DNA from 3 places in the Mediterraneibacter torques genome. Region 3 is predicted to be linked to each of the others. Evidence: predicted binding sites of a transcription regulator. Region 3 holds the regulator's gene; each other region holds the start of a gene.
The links. Region 3 encodes Rex, which represses fermentation and respiration genes when NADH is low (regulators of the CRP and FNR family bind a similar motif). Its sites were predicted from a motif close to ATTGTTAANTANTTAACAAT; they were not measured.
Positions count from the first base shown of each region.

Region 1: a site for Rex is predicted at 4,875-4,894, ahead of rsxC (electron transport complex subunit RsxC). Genes of this name have one in related genera too.
Region 2: a site for Rex is predicted at 3,304-3,323, ahead of nuoE (NADH-quinone oxidoreductase subunit NuoE). Genes of this name have one in related genera too.

Region 1 covers NZ_CP172594.1:977,040-983,986, forward strand. The annotation lists gene ACH9UM_RS04475 (RnfABCDGE type electron transport complex subunit B) at 1-491, opposite strand, end outside; gene ACH9UM_RS04480 (electron transport complex protein RnfA) at 505-1,116, opposite strand; gene rsxE (electron transport complex subunit RsxE) at 1,117-1,854, opposite strand; gene ACH9UM_RS04490 (RnfABCDGE type electron transport complex subunit G) at 1,847-2,455, opposite strand; gene ACH9UM_RS04495 (RnfABCDGE type electron transport complex subunit D) at 2,455-3,387, opposite strand; gene rsxC (electron transport complex subunit RsxC) at 3,406-4,725, opposite strand; gene rpsA (30S ribosomal protein S1) at 4,964-6,067, opposite strand; gene ispH (4-hydroxy-3-methylbut-2-enyl diphosphate reductase) at 6,048-6,899, opposite strand; gene cmk ((d)CMP kinase) at 6,915-6,947, opposite strand, start outside.
Region 2 covers NZ_CP172594.1:1,438,366-1,445,312, forward strand. The annotation lists gene ACH9UM_RS06675 (NADH-dependent [FeFe] hydrogenase, group A6) at 1-715, opposite strand, end outside; gene nuoF (NADH-quinone oxidoreductase subunit NuoF) at 730-2,550, opposite strand; gene nuoE (NADH-quinone oxidoreductase subunit NuoE) at 2,733-3,227, opposite strand; gene ACH9UM_RS06690 (bifunctional precorrin-2 dehydrogenase/sirohydrochlorin ferrochelatase) at 3,539-4,012, opposite strand; gene ACH9UM_RS06695 (precorrin-8X methylmutase) at 4,009-4,656, opposite strand; gene ACH9UM_RS06700 (bifunctional adenosylcobinamide kinase/adenosylcobinamide-phosphate guanylyltransferase) at 4,699-5,739, opposite strand; gene sdaAB (L-serine ammonia-lyase, iron-sulfur-dependent subunit beta) at 5,886-6,572, shown strand; gene sdaAA (L-serine ammonia-lyase, iron-sulfur-dependent, subunit alpha) at 6,572-6,947, shown strand, end outside.
Region 3 covers NZ_CP172594.1:1,117,626-1,124,572, forward strand. The annotation lists gene alr (alanine racemase) at 68-1,219, opposite strand; gene ACH9UM_RS05135 (bifunctional ADP-dependent NAD(P)H-hydrate dehydratase/NAD(P)H-hydrate epimerase) at 1,264-2,805, opposite strand; gene ACH9UM_RS05140 (redox-sensing transcriptional repressor Rex) at 2,880-3,524, opposite strand; gene ACH9UM_RS05145 (ISNCY family transposase) at 3,751-5,079, shown strand; gene abc-f (ribosomal protection-like ABC-F family protein) at 5,254-6,947, shown strand, end outside.

The DNA.
Region 1 (6,947 bases), 140 kb from region 3:
CCATCTACAATATGGATTGCATCAAACGGACAGGCATCCACGCATGAGCCATATCCGAGACACCCGTATGCACACCCTTTTGCTCCTCCATCCTGCATCTGACTTGCCATGATACAGTCTTTGATTCCATAATATTCATATTCACTTTTTGTCTTTTCACATGTTCCGCCGCATTTTACAAATGCAGTTTTTCTTTCGCTTGCCGAGGCGTCTACGCCCATAATCTCACCGATCTTCCCAGCTACAGAAGCGCCTCCGACCGGGCATCCTCCTACATCCGCTTTTCCCTGAGCAATCGCCGCAGCGAGGCCTGAACATCCTGCATAACCGCAGCCTCCACAGTTATTTCCAGGTAAAACATCGAGAATCGCCTCTTCTCTTTCATCAACTTCAACTGCGAATTTTTTTCCGGATACACCTAGGAAAATACCGATAAATAATCCGGCTCCACCGACGATCGCGGCAGCCAAAAGAATCGCTGTTATATTCATTCTATCGCACCTCCTATATTAATCCTGAAAATCCGCAAAATGCGATTGCCATCAGTCCGGCTGTCACAAGAACGATCGGAGTTCCTTTAAATGCTTCGGGAACATTATTGTGTTCGATTTTTTCCCGAATTCCGGCCATAAGAACAATCGCAACAAAAAATCCCGCCGCTGTCGCAAATCCGTTCACTACACCGGTCAGCAAACCGATCCCGACACCTTTTTCATAATATCCGTTTTGTACGTTTGTCAGCGCTACGCCAAGAACCGCGCAGTTCGTTGTAATCAGCGGAAGATAAACGCCGAGGGCATTATATAACGGAGGCATCACTTTCTTTAAAAACATCTCTACGAACTGTACAAGAGCTGCTATGACAAGGATAAATACGATAGTGTTTAAATATTGGAGCTCTCCTCCTAAAATTTTCGGGTTTCCAAGGATGAATTTATAGATCAATCCTGTTACAAACGAAGCGATTGTGATAACGAATACAACTGCTCCGCCCATTCCGGCTGCAGTTTTTACATTTTTAGAAACACCTAAAAACGGACAGATACCGAGGAACTGACTAAGGACAACATTATTTACAAACGCAGCTCCGACTGCAATCAAAAGTAATTCCTGCATTTATGCCTCCTCCTCTTCTTTTACATTCGTCTCTTCATGATGTGGTTCGTTTTCTGCGAGATGACCTCCGCAGATTCCTTTGCTTGCACATGCAGAGCAACCTTCGCCGCATCCTGACGATACCGGAACTTTTTTTCCTTTTTTCTCAAGATTCGCTTTCACTTTATTCTGAAGAGCTACAAGACATGCCAATACAAAAAACGCACCCGGGGCAAGAACAAAAATCGTAAGAGGTTCATATGACTGCGGCATAACACGAATGCCGAACACCTCGCCTGCACCAAGCAGTTCTCTCACAATACCGATTGCCGTAAGACCGACCGTGAATCCAAGTCCCATACCGATCCCGTCGAAAATCGAAGGAAGCACCGGATTTTTTGATGCATAGCTTTCCGCTCTCCCCAAAATAATACAGTTTACTACGATCAAAGGGATATACAATCCGAGTGATTTATAAAGCCCGGGAACAAATCCCGCCATCAAAAAATCAACGATCGTAACAAAAGAAGCTACAACAACGATAAAAGCAGGCATACGCACTGATGCCGGAATCACTTTTCTCAACATAGAAATCAACATATTTGACATCACAAGTACCGCTGTCGTAGAAAGCCCCATACCGATTCCGTTGATCGCAGATGTTGTAACCGCAAGAGTCGGACACATACCGAGCATGAGAACGAACGTAGGATTTTCTTTCACAAGGCCATTATAAAGACGTTCTGCACATTTATTCATTGATACCGCCTCCTAACTCCGTTTGATAATAAATCAGTGCTGAATCAACGGCATTAGTCACTGCATTTGTCGTAATCGTAGCGCCGCTGATGGCATCGATCTTATCATCGCCTTTTTCTCCATTTTTCGTATAAGTGAATTTTTGCACTTTTTTATCCCGAAACTGATCTTTAAATTCAGCGTCTTTCGCTTTCATTCCTAATCCCGCCGTCTCTCCGATGGAGAGCATCTCAATTCCTTTCACTGTTCCGTCCGAGGCGATTCCTACAGAAATTTCAATGTCGCCGCCATACCCTTCGTGAGAAGTGACATTGATCACGTAACCGATTACTTTCCCTTTTTTATCTGTCGCTTCCGCTACTTCTGTTATATCGTCTGTATAACCGTTTTCTTTTAAAATTTTTGCCGCCTCTTTTTCATCGAAATTGCTGGATGTAAACTCTGAAGCCTCGGGAAGCACTGTCTGAAACGCCTTTTGTTTTGTACGCTCCTGCGCCTGCGCAATCGGCTCTTTTGTAACATCGTAAACAATTCCGAGCAAAAGTCCTGAAACAACTGTTATTGCAGTTAAGATCAACGTATTTTTTATAATTTTATTCATTACTTTTCTCCTCCTTTACCGAAAGGTTTCGGAAGAGTAACCTTCTCGATCAACGGAACCAAAAGGTTACTGATGATGATTGCATAAGATACCCCTTCTGCCGAAGCTCCGAACAAACGGAACAGTCCGGTTAAGATTCCCATACAAATGCCATACAAAATCTTTCCTTTGCTCGTAATCGGAGCAGTCACATAATCTGTTGCCATAAACCATGCTCCAAGCATCAGACCGCCGCCGCATAAATGAGCGGTTATGTACCACGGATCAAATCCATTGCCGCCGAAAAGCGTGATAAAAATAACAAATGATACGATATAAGATCCCGGAATTCTAAGATCTATCACTCCTGTCAATATTAAGAACATCGCTCCGATCATAATCGCGATCACCGATGTCTCTCCGATCGTTCCCCGGACATTTCCAAGAAGCATATCCATCGTATTTACTACATTGCCGCTCTTTAATTGTGCAAGCGGAGTTGCGCCTGTCACGCCGTCATACACAAAATACGTCATTTTTTGCGTAAAACAGATTAGAAGAAAGCATCTTGCAGCTAAGGCCGGATTCATAAAATTTTGTCCCAATCCACCGAAAAGCTGTTTTACAACAACGATTGCAAATACGGCTCCGAGTACCCCCATCCACCACGGAAGCGTCGGAGGAAGATTCAATGCAAGTAAAAGACCTGTAACAACTGCGCTGAAATCACCGATTGTAACCGGTTTATGCATTAATTTTTCATAGATATACTCTGCAAGCACAGCAGCCGCCGTTGTAGCAACAACTAAGATCCACGCATTTTCATGTCTAAAATTCCAAATTCCGAATACAGTAGCAGGGAGCAGGGCAATCACAACAAGAAGCATGATATTGCTGCTTTTTATCTTATCCCGAATATGCGGGGATGCTGATACATGATAATTTTCATTCACTTTTCTCTCACCTCTCACTTACTTCTTTCTTTTATTTGCAAGCGCAATTTTTCTCATAGAACCGATAGCCTGTTTCAAAGGTCTTTTCGCCGGACACACATAACTGCATGATCCACATTCCACACATTCAAGTCCATTCATCGCAACAAAAGCCTTTTCATCATGTCTTTGGGCAAGATCGGCTAATCGTGAAGGTATAATACGACTCGGACAGACATCAACGCATCTTGCACAGTTGATACATGCCGTCTCCACGCTTTTTGAAACTATATCTTCCTTAAACGCAAGAATAGAAGAAGATGTTTTTGTTACCGGAGCTTCTGCACTTACCATGGCGAATCCCATCATAGGCCCTCCGGATATCAATTTTTCCGGCTGTTGAGAAAATCCACCCGCCGCTTCAATTAATTCCATATGGTTTGTTCCAAGAAGAACTTTAAAGTTTCCCGGAGAATTTATGGCGTCTCCGCTTACAGTAACAACACGTTCCGTAAGAGGTTTCCCCTCAGCTACTGCCATATGAATCCCGATCAATGTTTCCACATTATCAACAATACAACCCGCATCTGCCGGGAGCATAGATGAATTGATCGCACGTTTTGTCACTGCATAGATCAACTGACGTTCCGCTCCCTGAGGATATTTTGTCATGAGTGCCTTCACTTCCATATTCGGGTCATTTTCTGTTTCTTTGTTTAATTTTTCAATACAGTCTTTTTTATTATCTTCTACCGCAAAGATTCCTTTTGCATTCGGAAACAGCGAAAGGATTATACGCATACCGTTCACCAGTTGTCCGGTATTCTCCAACATCCTTCTGTAATCTGCCGTAATATACGGTTCACACTCTGCACAGTTCGCAATAATATATTCTATCTTTTCAGGTTCTTTCGGAGAAAGCTTTACCCTCGTAGGAAAACCTGCGCCTCCCATTCCGACAATACCGGCTTCACCGATTCTCTCAATGATCTCTTCTCTTGTCATCTCACCAAAAGGTTTCACCGTAAGATCGTTTATTTCCGCGTATTCTCCATCATTTTCAATGATGATACATTCTGTTTTTGTACCTGCCGGATTAAACCGATATTCAATTCCTTTCACAGTTCCGGATACAGAAGCATGGATCGGTGATGACACAAAACCTCCTGCTTCCGCAATCTTCTGTCCTTTTAAAACATGATCTCCTTTTTTTACGATCGGATTCGCAGGCGCTCCGATATGCTGTGAAAGCGGATACGCCAGTTCCCCTTTCGGCAGTAATGTACGTATTTCACTGTCTTTTGAAAAACGCTTTCCGTCATCCGGATGGATACCGCCTTTAAATGTCAGAAGTCCCATGATATTCTTCCTTTCTTTCCCGCCGAAACAGAATCTACTTATCACACTCTATTCCCGCATTATTTTCATATTACGTTATTTTACTAGAATGAAGCATAAAAATCCAGTCATTCAAACGACAAAATCATACAATTCTGTATTTTCAGAAGAATGTTATCTTTTTAACATAATAAAGAGAACGACACTCTATGCAAGTATCGTCCCCTATCTTATCCATTATATAAAATACAAAAGATAATTACTCAGCATCTGCTTCGTAATCAACAGATACTGCATCTTCTTCATCACGATCAGCTTCCAATGCTTTCATGCTCAGGCTGATCTTCTTCTCTTCTTCGTTCAGGTCAACAATCTTAGCTGTAATCTCCTGACCTACAGAAAGAACATCCGATGGTTTCTCAACATGTTCTCTCGAAATCTGAGATACATGAAGAAGCGCATCAACTCCCGGTGCAAGTTCAACAAATGCACCGAAATCTGTCATACGTGCAACTTTTCCTGTGATCACTGTACCTACTGCAAAGTTCTCTGAAGCATTCGCCCACGGGTTTGTCTCCGGGAACTTCAAACTTAAGGCAACTTTTGTATCGTGAATGTCTTTCACAAGAACAGTAAGAGTATCACCTACGTGGAAGTTTTTCTTCGGATTATCAATTCTTCCCCATGACATTTCAGAAATATGGAGAAGTCCGTCAACTCCGCCAAGATCAACAAACGCTCCGAAATCCGTCACATTTTTGATCACGCCGTCTACTCTGTCTCCGACTTGTAATCTTGCAAACAGTTCTTTCTGTTTCTCGGCACGTTCTGCAACAAGAAGCTGTCTTCTGTCTCCGATCACACGGTTTCTTCTCGGATTGAACTCGCTGATTACGAATTCAATTTCCTGACCTTCATATTTTCCAAGATCTTTCTCATAAGAATCAGATACAAGGCTTGCCGGGATAAACACTCTGACTTCATCAACTGTAGCGCAAATGCCGCCTCCGAGAATCTGTGTAACTGTAGCTTTGAGGACTTCTTTGTTCTCAAACGCTTCACGCAGTCTCTCATTTCCTTTCTCGGCTGCAAGTCTCTTATATGTAAGAAGAACCTGACCCTCTCCGTCGTTTACTTTCAAAACTTTGACTGTCATCGTATCACCTACGGATACTACTTTTGTGAGGTCAACTGACGGATCGTTGGAGTATTCATTCTTTGTAATGATACCGTCTGCCTTATAACCGATATTCAGGATAATCTCTTCCGGTTTTACATCGATTACCGTTCCCTCAACTACTTCTCCATTGTGAATCGTTTTAAATGACTCGTCTAACATCTGTTCAAAAGATAATTCTGACATTATTTTGAACCTCCTCAATTATATTGTTGGGCGTGGATGCCCCTGCTGTAATACCTACTGTTTCCACTGACCCTAATTGATTCAAATCCAAATCGTCAAGTGTCTGTATATAGTACGTATTGTCACATGCTTTGCGGCAGATCTCAACTAATTTCTGAGTATTGGAACTATGTTTATCTCCAATAACGATCATAGCATCCACCGACTCTGCAATGCTTTCAGCTTCAGTCTGACGCTCTTTTGTAGCATTACAGATTGTATTTAAAACACTTACATCATAACTCTTTTTCATTATAATTTCAACTAAATCTTTAAATTTATTGTAATTAAATGTCGTCTGGGAAACAATGCAGATTTTCTCTTTTCGATCAGCTGTAAAACATTCCGCATCTTCCGCACTTTGTATGACGGTTACATTGTCTTTCGCCCATCCTTTTATCCCTACAACTTCAGGATGTTCCGGGTTTCCGATTATAATAATATGAAATCCCTCTCCGCTCTTTTCAGATACAATATTATGAATCTTTTTCACAAATGGGCAGGTAGCATCTACAATTCTAAGACCTTTTTGTTCGATCTTTTCATAAATGCGTTTTTCCACTCCGTGAGACCGGATAATGACCGTACCTTGACTGATCATATCCAAATCTTCTTCAGAACGTAGTACGATAACCCCTTTATCCCTCATATCTTTGATAACTTCTTCATTGTGGATAATCGGACCATACGTATAAATCTGTCCACACTTTGTATCTACCTGCTTATATACCGTGTCAACCGCCCGCTTTACTCCGAAACAAAATCCGGCAGTCTTTGCTTTTATCACTTTCACTGTATTTTCCTCTCACTAATTACAGAAGCTGCATATTTTACTTACCAC
Region 2 (6,947 bases), 320 kb from region 3:
GAGCCGCCCGCACCGACGGAGCAGGCTGTACTACAACATGTTTTGTCTCATCCGCAATAGCGGCAAGAACGTCGTCGATATTGCTCTTTTCGTAGAGCGCGCCCGTCGGACATGCCGCGATACACTGTCCGCAGCCGACGCAGCTTGTATCTCCCAGTCCCATCTCGAACGGAGAGCCGATAAACGTGGCAAATCCTCTGTTGTTCGGTCCGATCACTCCTACGCTCTGCACTTTTTCACAGACGGCAGAACATCTCCGGCAAAGGATACATTTGTTGTTATCCCGCACCATATGAACCGCGCTTTCATCCAATTCATAATGTGTTGTCTCGCCCTCGAAGTAATTTTCATCTGTCACTCCGAGTTCCTGACAAAGCTCTTGAAGTTCACACTGCCCGCTTCTGACACAAGACAGACATTTTTTGTCATGATTCGACAAAAGCAGCTCTAATGTTCTTCTTCTCGAATCAAGAAGTTTCGGCGTATTCGTCTGCACTTCCATCCCTTCTGCAACCGGATGTACACAAGATGCCACGAGATTTCTTGCGCCTTTTACTTCCACGACGCACATACGGCAGGCGCCGATCTCATTGATCTCTTTTAAATAACACAAAGTCGGTATCTTAATTCCCGCAGCCTGTGCCGCTTCAAGGATCGTAGAGCCGGCAGGCGCTGTCACATTTAAACCATTGATCTTTAAATTCACATTTCCCATCTTCTCTGCCCTCCTTATTCTTTGTAAATTGCTCCGAAGCGGCATTTTTCCATACAAGCTCCGCACTTGAGACATTTTTCAGGATTGATCATATGCACTTCTTTTACTTTACCGATGATCGCATCTGCCGGACAGGTTCTCGCACAGAGCGTACAACCTTTACATTTATCCGGATCGATCTTATATTGAAGGAGATCTTTACATACTCCGGCAGGGCATTTTTTATCTACAATGTGAGCAATATACTCGTCTCTGAAATATCTCAAAGTCGAAAGCACCGGATTCGGAGCCGTCTGTCCGAGCGCACACAGAGAATTTGATTGGAGATGATAGCACAGTTCTTCCAGCTTATCGAGATCTTCCATCGTTGCCTGACCTTTTGTGATCTTCTCAAGGATTTCAAGCATACGGCGTGTTCCGATCCGGCACGGAGTACATTTTCCGCATGACTCATCTACCGTAAACTCAAGGAAGAATTTCGCGATATCGACCATGCAAGTATCTTCATCCATGACGATCAAACCGCCGGAACCCATCATTGAACCGATTGAAAGCAGATTATCGTAATCGATCGGAATATCTAAATGTTCTGCAGGGATACATCCTCCTGACGGGCCTCCCGTCTGAGCAGCTTTGAATTTCTTTCCGTTTGGCACTCCTCCGCCGATCTCTTCTACGATCTCGCGAAGCGTCGTTCCCATCGGAATTTCTACAAGTCCTGTATTATGGATCTTTCCGCCGAGAGCAAATACTTTCGTTCCTTTTGATTTTTCCGTTCCCATCGAAGCGAACCACTCCGGTCCGTTCACAATAATCTGAGGGATATTGGCATACGTCTCCACGTTATTTAAAATTGTCGGTTTTTGAAACAGGCCTTTCAGCGCCGGGAACGGCGGACGCGGACGCGGCTCTCCTCTGTTTCCTTCTATAGAAGTCATAAGAGCCGTCTCTTCTCCGCAGACAAACGCGCCTGCTCCAAGCCTTAATTCAATATCAAAGTCAAATCCGCTATCGAAAATATTTTTTCCGAGCAGACCGTACTCTCTTGCCTGTTCGATCGCAATCTCAAGACGCTGCACGGCGATCGGATACTCTGCACGAACATAAATATAGCCTTGGGATGCTCCGATCGCATATCCGGCGATCGCCATTGCTTCAAGAACCGCATGAGGATCTCCCTCTAAGATCGAACGATCCATAAATGCTCCCGGATCTCCTTCGTCCGCATTACAACAGACATATTTTTGATCTGCGTCATTTCCTGCCGCAAACTTCCATTTTAACCCTGTCGGGAATCCTGCTCCGCCTCTGCCGCGAAGCCCGCTGTCCAAAAGAATCTGAATCACATCTTCCGGCTTCTTTTCCGTCAGAACAATACCGAGCGCTTCGTATCCGCCTGTTCCGATATATTCGTCGATCTTTTCGGGATTGATGACACCGCAGTTTCGCAGAGCGACTCTGTGCTGTTTTTTATAAAAATTCGTCTCGTTTAACGGAATGATCTTATCTGCTTTTACAGTCTCTTCATAAAGCAGATGCTTTACCACGTTTCCTTTGAGCAGATGTTCTGTCACAATCTCCGGAATATCTTCTTCCTGAACCATAGAATAAAACGTTCCTTCCGGATATACGATCATGATCGGGCCTAACGCACACAAGCCGAAACAACCTGTCTTAACAACACAGACTTCATCGGACAATCCGTTCGCTTCGATCTCTTTTTCCAGTCTCTCTCTGATCCGGGCGCTTCCGGAAGACGTACATCCGGTTCCGCCGCAGACAAGCACATGCGTGCGGTATGTATTTCCATCGGCATCTTTTCCGCTTTCACACATTGCGGCTTTCTCAAGTATTTCTTTCGCATTCTCTTCTCTAAGCTGCACGACTTTACGCATCCGCTCACAGATCTCATGTAATTGTTCAAGAGATTTCATATAACTCCTCCATTTCCTGTTTTTCTAAAATCAATAAGTATCATATTCCCGTTTTCATATTATCCGGGATTTTGATGTCCGCATTATTCATACTTCGCTAAAATGTCATCCAGATCATCTACTGTCAAACGTCCGTATACTTCGTCATTGATCATCATAACAGGAGCTAATCCGCATGCTCCGACACATCGGCACGCATCAAGAGAAAACTTTCCGTCCGGCGTACATTCTCCGCCGACAATACCTAACTTTTCCATCAAAGCATTGTAAATATCTCCCGATCCTTTTACATAACATGCCGTTCCAAGACAGACGGAAATCCTGTATTTTCCTTTCGGACTCAATGTGAACTGTGAATAAAATGTTGCCACTCCATAGATCTTCTCCATCGGAATACCTGTCTCGTCTGAGATCATTTTCTGAACTTCGATCGGAAGATACCCATATATATCCTGCGCTTTCTGCAAGATCGGCATCAGCGCCCCTTTTTCATCTTTTAGCTCATGGATTACTTTCATGAGTGCTTCTTCCTGTTCTTTTGTTCCCGAGAAAGGAACAGTCGCCTTTTTCTCTGCCATTCTTCAACCTCCATTCTTACTGTTAATGCCCATTAGAGATATCATATCATACAAAATATCATAATTCTACTTATTTTTTGTTAATTTTTTGTCTATTTTTATCACCAAAAACAATGTGCACCGCTTTTGTTTTTACATTTTACACATAATACATCTGTTTCTTTTTCATTTTTTATATCTTTTATCTTTTTACATTTATTACCGAAACATCGACGGATCGAACGGATCCACACTTCAGTCTGTCGCCAATGCAGAAACTGCCAGCAGTTTTTCTGCTGACAGAATGTTTTAACACCTTCTTTATCTTATTATCAGGAACGGTAATCTCGTTCATTATCAAACACATTTTCAATAATCTTTCTCGCTTCTTTCACTTTCTTCGGATCGTGATCTATGGAATTTAGTCCGATGACAATATCTTCTGCCAATACGACAGACGGAAAATAAAAGTCACACAACTCTCTGTCGTCTGCCGTGTTGACCGGAATATGTGCTTTTTGACACTCTTCATACACACGGCGGTTTACTTCCCGACAGTTTGATGCGGCGATCACAAGATCTGCTCCTTTTGCATCCCCTTCCTGATATTCTCTGTTACACAAAACAACTTTTCCTTCGGAATCCAGACGATAAAACTCACTTCTGATCTCCGGCGCGATCACTTTAATATCCACGCCGAAATAAAGCAGCGTCTCCGATCGGCGAAGCGCAACACTGCCCCCTCCCACTACAGTAACCTGTCTGCCCGAAAGATCAACAAACATCGGAAAATACGGCTTTTTCATTCTCTTTTTCCTCCGTCTCCCATGTACAAAAGTGCATTACATATACATGCCGCAATATTGCTGCCGCCTTTTCGTCCTCTCGCAACAATATACGGAGTATTTTCAAGACTTAAGATCAATTCTTTTGACTGTACAACATTGACAAATCCGACCGGAACCGCGATCACAAGTTCCGGGGCGATCTTTTCCTCTTTGATCAGCTCATATAAACGCACAAGCGCTGTCGGAGCATTTCCGATGGCAAAGATTACCTGCTCCCCTAATTTTGCCGCCTTATCCATACTCGCGGCCGCCCGTGTTGTTTTGTTTCTTTTTGCCGCCTGCGCCACATCGTCATCCGACATAAAGCAATATACCTCTCCACCATAGCCGGCAAGACATTTTTTATTGATCCCCGCTTTTCCCATTTGTGTATCTGTCACAATAGACGCTCCGCCGCGGATTGCTTTTAGCGCCTTTTCAACTACATTTTCCGAAAAAATAAGATTATCCGCATAATCAAAATCAGCGCTCGTATGGATACATCTTTTCACGATCGATTCCGTTCCCGGAATCAACTGCTTATCCCCCAGTTCTTCCGCAATGATCTCAAAACTTCTTTTCTCAATCTCCGACGGAAGCACCTTTTCTATCTCTGTCAACATCTTCTTTTCCTCCTTTTCTTTGATCGTTTTCAGTGTTTCTTTTCATTTTATAACATATCCGATCCCACAGATCACGCGGTCTGCCCGAACTGCCTTTTTAGTCAAACCGGTCATAATTCTTCCGACTGCCTCTCTGTACTCACGCTCAAACGCATCAACCGGAACCAGACCGCACCCGATCTCGTCACACACGATAACAAGATCTCTCTCTTCGCTTATCATTTCTAACAGTTCTTCTTTTGTTCTTCCTGATTTCAGCCAGCGCCATATAAAAAGATGAAACCCATCTACAGCCTCCCATGTTTTGACATCCTCGAAACTACAGTCCGCTCCGCTGCTCCATTTCAGTCCCGGATAGCATAACTGCGCGTAGTTTTTCTTTCCCTGAAACGCTCCCCCTGTCACGATCCTGATTCCTCTTTTCATTTTGCCGCAGGACATTTCACACTTTGCCGTCTTCATCTGTCTTTCGTTCCCTTCATTCCGTCTTGTATTCCCGCATGCAGTTTTATCTTCCGCGGTCTTTACTTTTCTTCTGAGAGGTCTTCCGCAGACGACTTCAGTCACTTCATCTGCCATCTTCGCAAGCTCTTTGTTGATCTCTCCCATAATATACTTATACTTTCTCATCTCTTCCGAATCTTTTGCCGATTCCGAAAAGATTTCATTTGTCACAACAACAAGATGACAACTTTTCTTTTTCAACATTGCCATGGCTTGCGCAACAACCCGGACAGCCTCGTCTTTCGCCCCTTCTTCCATATATAATTCGTTCGCAGCCAAATTAGAGACGCACTCTAAAAGAACACATCCAAGCGCCTCCCCGGACGCTTCAAACTGATGGATCTTTTCCGTAATGTTTGTATACCATTCAAGAGTCCGAAACCCTTTTCCTTCTCTTCGTCTCCTGTGGTCGGCTATTTTCTCTTCTGTTTCCGTTCCATACGGATACATCGTCGCTATATAATACAGCTTTTGTTCCTTCTTTCCTGTCTTACGGTATTCTTCATACAATGCGCAGATCCTGTCTTCTGCATACGCGGATTTCCCGCTTCCGCTTCCTCCTGTTACTAACTCCATCATATTTTTAAAACCTTTCTTTTTTCTTTCCCGATAGCTTTTCTATACACAATAAACGCATCTTTTCTTCTCTGAACCTACATTCTTATTTGAAAACATGATATACTACCTCTATATGAGCGTCAACAAAAAGAACAGGAGGAACTTTTATGTCATTTATCAGTGTATTCGATGTGCTCGGTCCGAACATGATCGGTCCGTCCAGTTCGCACACGGCCGGCGCTGCGGCAATCGCCCTTCTTGCAGGAAAGATGCCGAACGCCGCCATTAAAAAAGCTGATTTTATTCTTTACGGGTCTTTTGCCCGCACATATAAAGGCCACGGAACAGACCGCGCCCTGCTCGGAGGGATCATGGGATTTTCAACCGACGACAGACGGATTCCGGATTCATTTTCTATCGCCGATGAGCGCGGACTTCAGTATTCGTTTACGGCAAATACAACAGAAACCGAAATTCACCCTAACACAGTAGACATCCATATGACTGACGAAAACGGACAAAAACTCATCGTTCGAGGAGAATCGGTCGGAGGAGGAAAAATCCGAATCGCAAGAATCAACGAAGTGGAAGTTGATTTTACCGGAGAATACAGCACTCTTATCGTCATTCAACAGGACAAACCCGGAGTGATCGCACACATCACAAACTGCTTAAGCGAAATGAACGTCAATATAGCTTATATGAAGCTTTACCGGGAAGAAAAAGGGTGTACGGCGTACAGCATCGTCGAATCTGACGGAATCGTTCCTCAGACAGTAGCCGGACGAATCAAAGAAAATCCTTATGTACATGACGTCATGCTCGTACTTCCGAATGAGAAAGGAGAATTTTAATGGATTTTAAAAGCGGACAGCAGCTGATCGGATTATGTGAAACAAACGAATGTCCTATTTCAGAGATCATGCTGATACGGGAAGAAACTTTTACGGAAAGAACACGAAAGGACATTATAAACCAGATGGGAAAAACATGGCAGATCATGAAAGAATCTGCCCATTCCTCTGTTGAAAATCCAAAACATTCCATAGGCGGACTCATCGGAGGCGAAGCAAAACTTCTAAGTGAACATCTCAGTTCCGGGAAAAGCATCTGTAAAGACCCATTAAGCCGGGCAATTACTTACTCCATGTCAATCCTCGAAACAAGCGCCTCTATGGGACTGATCGTTGCCGCGCCTACAGCCGGGTCTGCGGGAATCGTTCCCGGAC
Region 3 (6,947 bases):
CTCATAACCTCCCGGTCATGTTCATTTATCAGTATTCCCTTTGTCATCGGATGTATTCACCAAACAATTACTTCATCAGATCAAAATCACCGCCTGTGTAAACCCTCGGAATCCGTTTTCCGAGACAACAGACAAATTCATAGTTAAATCTTCCGCTTAATTTTGACAATTCCTCTACTGTTATTTCATCTTTTCCGTCTTTTCCGATCAAAACAACCCGATCCATAAATGCCGCCCCCGGTATATCGGTCACATCTACCATGAACTGGTCCATACATACTCTTCCTACGATTTTTGCCCGCTTTCCTCTGATAAGCACACTGCCTTTATTAGAAAGAGAACGTGGATATCCGTCTCCGTATCCGACCGGGATCGTGGCAATTTTCATCTTTTCCGGAGCAACAAATGTTCCCCCGTAGCTAATCGGTGTTCCTGCCTCTACTTCTTTCACAAATGTAATATGACTGATCAATGAAAGAGCCGGTTTCAGATGAACATTGCTCTTTTGCACTTCGTCTGACGGATACATTCCATATGTAGAAATGCCTGCTCTTGCAAGATCATGCTTCAAATTAGGAAAATCAATGATTCCGGCGCTGTTATCACAGTCATAATACGTAATATCTACATTCCGTTTTTCCAACTGTTCCTTCATCCACAAAAAACGTTCATGCTGCTTTAACGTATATGATTTTTCTTTTTCATCTGCTTTGGCAAAATGAGTAAATAACCCTTCCATATGTATATTCGGAAGTTTACTGATCTCCTCGATCAAATTTACACTTTCGCTATTTACAGGAAATCCTATCCGTCCCATTCCGGTATCGATCTTAATGTGGAAATAAGCATTTTTCCCCTGGCGAACCGCTTCGTCTGACATCCCTTCCGCCATCTCTTTTGTGTAGACAGCCGCACGGATCTCGTTTTTTATCATCGTTTCATATTGATCCGGAAAAACACAGCCAAGTACAAGGATCGGTTTTTTAATTCCTTCTTTCCGAAGAGACACCGCTTCTTCAATACAGGCGACGGCATACCCCCATACATATGAAAATGTTTCAAACATCCGCGCAATCGGAACAGCGCCATGCCCATATCCGTCCGTCTTGATTACAGCGATCAGACGCGCCTCTTTTCCGATTTGATCTTTCATCTGTTCCATATTATAAGCGATTGCGTCCAGATCAATCTGCGCGCATACCCGATTATGTTGATCCATGTCCTTACTCCTTATATCACTCATCTGTTTCTCTTTTTGATCTGTCAAAGCCTTTCTTCCGCATTCTTCAAACATTGCCCTATCCCATCGATCAGATCTCTTGCTAAAACACTGTAACTCCCTTTCTTTTTTCTTGCTTCATCTCCGCCGCATGCATGAAAATATACCCCTGCCGATACAGCGTCGAAAATATCTGTTTTCTGAGCAGCAAGCCCTGAGATCATTCCGGCAAGAACATCCCCCGATCCTGCTTTTGCCATGGCGCTGTTTCCCGCGAGATTCAAAAAAGGATGATGTCCTTCCTTCATAACGACAGTTCTGCTGTCTTTTAACGCACATACAACCTGATATTGTTCCGTAAATTCTTTCACGACAGAAAAACGACGTTCTGCAATCTGAGGGATCTCTTTATTGATCAATCTTGACATTTCTTTCATATGCGGAGTCAAAATCACATTGGGAACTCCCTGCAACTGTTCCATATCCATACTGAGAAGATTTAGTCCGTCTGCATCGATAATACACGGACAAGATCGGAGTTTTTCTTCTTCACTGCCATTTTCTCTTAATATTTCCATCGTCTTTTTCAAAAGCCGGCTCGCAAACACACTTGTTCCAAGTCCGCATCCGATGCATATAACATCTGCCCATTGAATCAATTTTTCCAGTTCTTTATCATCAGGCTTTCCGGCCGTTTCGTTATAGCACGATATAATTGCTTCAGGGAGCAATTCCTGTAAAACAGTCCTGTTTTCTTCCGCCGTATAAATCTGAACAAGTCCGGCGCCGACCGCATATGCGGCCTTTGCCGACAAATACGCGGCGCCCGCCATTCCTTTACTCCCGGTAATCATTAAAATTTTTCCATAATCTCCTTTGTGAGAATCCGCTGCTCGTTTTGGCAAAAGCAAAGGAATATCTTCCGGATCATATGTAATACATACATCTTTGTTTTTTTCAAAAAAAGAAAGATCGATTCCGATCGGAACTGATACTGTTTCCCCGGCATACAGTTTCCCCGGAAATAATTCGCATCCCAACTTCACACACTCCATAGAAACTGTAATATCTGCACGAAATGCAATTCCCAAAACTCTGCCGCTCTCCGCACATATGCCGGATGGAATGTCGATCGCTGCTTTTTCACACTTCTTATCATTCATCCATTCAATTACAGTATGGTACCTGCCCTCAATAGCCCTGCTCAATCCTACGCCAAACACAGCGTCAATTATAACAGTATATTCCTTTTTAGGAAAATCTGTGAACACAGAAATGCCCAGCCGTTCTGCAATTTGCTTCTGCGTCCGGCATTCCTCGCTCATAGACGCATCTTGCCCTACAAATAATACTTCTGCACAAAAACCATATTCCTTCAATATACGTGCAGCCGCAAATCCGTCTCCGCCGTTATTTCCGCTTCCACATACAACAAGTGTATCTGAAAAATCTACTCCTCTGTCTTTCAAAACTCTAACTGTTTCAAGCGCAGCCCTTTCCATCAATACGAGTGACGGAATCCCTACTTTTTCAATCGTATATGTATCTGCCGCTTTCATCTGCGCTCCATTGGGAAGATATCTCATTGATCTCACCGCCTTTATTATGCTGTTTAAATGGGAACGCCCGCAGTTTCCTGCGGGGTTCTGTCTTCAAGTATCTATTTTTTCTGTCCGCCTTCTCGCTGACTGATATTATAAGACAATTTCATAAGACTGTCTGAAAGATGTACACTTTCCACAATCACATCTTTCGGAAGGTTTAAATCTGTATGTGCAAAATTCCATATAGCCTTGATTCCATTCGCAACGAGAAGATCCGCAACTTCAATCGCTTTTGACTTCGGAATCGTCAGTGCGGCGATCTCTATGTCATTATTTTTCAAAAAATCTACCAGTTCATCCATCATGCGCACTTCGATTCCCCGAATTGCCATTCCCTCAAAACGTGGATTTACATCGAACAGACTTTTCAAAACAAAGCCGCTCCTCTCAAAAGAAGCATAATTTGCGAGCGCCTGTCCCAAATTTCCCGCTCCGATAATAATAAAATTATGCGTTTTATCAAGTCCCAATATCTTGCCGATCTCTGTATAAAGATACTTCACATTATATCCATACCCCTGCTGTCCGAATCCGCCGAAATTGTTTAAATCTTGACGAATCTGAGACGCCGTTACATTCATCTTCTTACTCAGATCATTGGAAGAGATCCTCTCGACCCCGATTTCAAGCAGATCTCCCAAATACCGATAATATCTCGGCAGTCTTGAAATTACCGCTCTGGATATTTTTCTACGCTCCACGTTTATCACCTTTCCACCGCGCCGTCTATACTCGCGCTTGTATCTATATTGTTTCACACGTCGGACGTACCGACACTTCCGTTCCATTATATAAAATAGTTAATATTATGTCAATTTTTACTTTTTATTTATGTTATTAACTTGTGATAATGTCTCCTTAAGATTCACTTGAGGTTTTGTCTCTTTTTGGTATTCTATTAAAGCTATGAAAGAAGGTAAAATTACATTGTCACAAGAACAACTGAAAACGCTGACTGTCATCAACCGTTTCATTGACAAGTCTATTTCCAGACAACAGGCTGCTGAACTTTTGGGTCTCTCCACACGCCAGATCACACGCTTAAAGAAAGGAGTCCTTACCTCTGGCGCTCAATCCCTCATTCATAAAAATACCGGTAGAAAACCCGTTCACTCCGTTTCTGACGAATTGAAGGAAGCTGTCCTTAAGATTTATTCCCGCCCAGAATTCTCTAATGCCAACTTCCTCCATTTCAAAGATATACTCTCTGCAGATTTCGGAATTCAACTTTCCTACTCTGCTCTTTCCAGTATACTAAAAAATGCTGGTTTTGAAAGCCCTAAAAAGAAAAAAATCCGACACCGCACACATCGGCGCAAACGTAAGCCCCATCCCGGACAGCTCATCCAGATCGATGCCACGCCTTACGAGTGGTTTGGGGGAAATATCAAATACGCCCTTCATGGTGCTATCGATGATGCTACCGGGCAGGTCGTCGGACTTTTCCTGACACAGAATGAATGCCTTTACGGTTATCTGGAAACCATGCGTCAATGCTGCTCTGATTTCGGCATCCCACAGACGGTTTATTCTGACAACCATACCATCTTCCGTTCTCCTAAAACCGGAAAGCTGACTGTTGATGAACTAATCGCAGGCAAGACTGTCCATCTTACCCAGTTCGGACGTTCCCTGCACGAATTGGGCATTGACCTTATTTTCGCAAAGACTCCTCAGGCAAAGGGGCGGATTGAACGTTTATGGGTCACACTGCAGAGCAGGCTCCCTGTTGAGTTCGCAAAACGTGGGATTACTACTGTGTCAGAAGCAAACCGTTTTCTGGAAACAGAGTACAGGGAACTTTTCAATCAGAGGTTTGCCGTTGAGCCGGAAGCAGAGTCTATTTTTGTCTCTGCCGCAAAAGATTTGAATCTGGATTCCATCCTTTGTGTAAAGCACACGAGAAAAACAGATGCAGCCGGGACATTTTCGTTTAAAAATCGGTGTTTTCAAATCCTAGATGAGGGATTTCCGATTATCAATGCCCGCCGTGAGATCACTGTATTAATTAACCCACGTTTTGGAATTCGTGTAGAGTACGGCGGACGAATCTATAATACCATCCGTTATCTGAAACCTCAGAACAAAAATGCCAATACAGAAGTTCCCCAAAAAGTGTCAAAAACAGTAGAACCACACCTTCAGCTGCGTCACAGCAGTGATGAATGGAAAGCAATCTGGTGGATGGAGGATTATAATCTGTCACTTAAATTTTTATATGAGCTATTTTTCGAGAAGCAGCAGTCAGCTTCATAAAAGGGCATTAGCCCTTTTATGAAAGTGACATTTTTTCAAATAAATTTCTATATTAAAAAGTGACATTTTCATAAGTTATTGACATTTTTACTTTTTATTTACAGGACATTCAGCTATAATAGATTGGAAAACAGACCATTACTATAATCGTTATTATGAAAGAGGAATTATATCATGATACTTGCATGTCATAATCTTAAAAAATCATTCGGAGACCGAATCATTGTCGATACCGGATCTTTTCATATAGAGGAACGTGAAAAAGCAGCTCTTGTCGGGGTAAACGGCGCCGGAAAATCAACAATCTTCAAAATGATCATCGGAGAAGAACCTTCTGACGGAGGAGAAATAATCCTTGCAAAAGGCCGCTCAATCGGTTATCTTGCCCAACATCAAAACCTGATTCCAAACGGTACCATTTACGAAGAACTTCGATCTGCCAAAGCAGACATCATCGAAATGGAACAACAGCTTCGCTCAATCGAACACGAACTACAATCATTATCCGGAGAGGAATTAAATGCCCGTCTCGAAACATACAACCGCCTTCAGTCGCAATTTGAATCTCAAAACGGATATGCGTGTGAAAGTGAGATTATCGGTGTGTTAAAAGGACTTGGATTTACCGAAGAAGAATTTTCAAAAAAAACAGATACTTTATCCGGTGGACAGAAAACCCGTGTCGCCCTCGGGAAACTTCTTCTTACCGATCCCGACATCCTGCTCCTCGACGAGCCTACAAACCATTTAGATTTAAATTCGATCTCATGGCTTGAAACTTATTTAATGAACTATAACGGCGCTGTATTCATCGTATCTCACGATCGCTTTTTCTTGAATCGAGTAGTTACAAAAGTAATTGAAATTGAAAACGGCGCTCTTTCTATGTATATGGGAAATTACCGCGCCTACTCTGAAAAAAAACAGCAGATCCGTGATGCGAAACTAAAAGAATATTTCAATCAGCAGCGTGAAATCAAACATCAACAGGCAGTAATCGAAAAACTTCGCTCTTTCAATAGGGAAAAATCCATCCGCCGGGCAGAAAGCCGTGAAAAATTATTAGAAAAAATCACCATTGTAGATAAACCTCAAGAGGCAGTCCGGGAAATGCATTTTTCTCTGGAACCGTACTGTGTCAGCGGAAACGATGTACTGACAGTTGAGCATCTTTCAAAACAGTTTGATACCCAACTCCTTTTTCAAGATGTCAGTTTTGAGATCAAACGCGGGGAGCATGTAGCTGTCATAGGAGATAACGGAACAGGAAAGACAACGCTTCTAAAGATATTAAATCAAGTGATCAAAGCCGACAATGGCTCTTTCACTCTCGGAGCCAAAGTACAGATCGGCTATTACGATCAGGAACATCATGTTCTTCATGATGATAAAACGATATTTGAGGAAATATCCGACGACTACCCTCATCTTACTAATACAGAGATTCGAAATACATTGGCTGCATTCCAATTTACGGGAGATGAAGTATTCCAAGTAATCCATTCATTAAGCGGCGGCGAAAAAGGAAGAGTATCACTTGCAAAACTTATGCTTTCCGAAGCAAATTTCCTAATTCTTGACGAACCTACAAACCACCTTGACATCGCCTCGAAGGAGATACTTGAAGAAGCCCTGAACAATTACACCGGAACGATCCTCTACGTTTCCCATGACCGTTACTTTATCAACAGTACTGCTTCCAGAATACTGGAACTTGTCAATCAGACTTTTGTAAATTATATCGGAAATTATGACTACTATCTCGAAAAAAAGGATGAACTGACGCAAACTTACGCCTCAAGTCAGATACAGAGGCAAGTTTCCACTTCTCAAAACGGCAGTGAAACACTTCCTGCCGATGGAGCTTT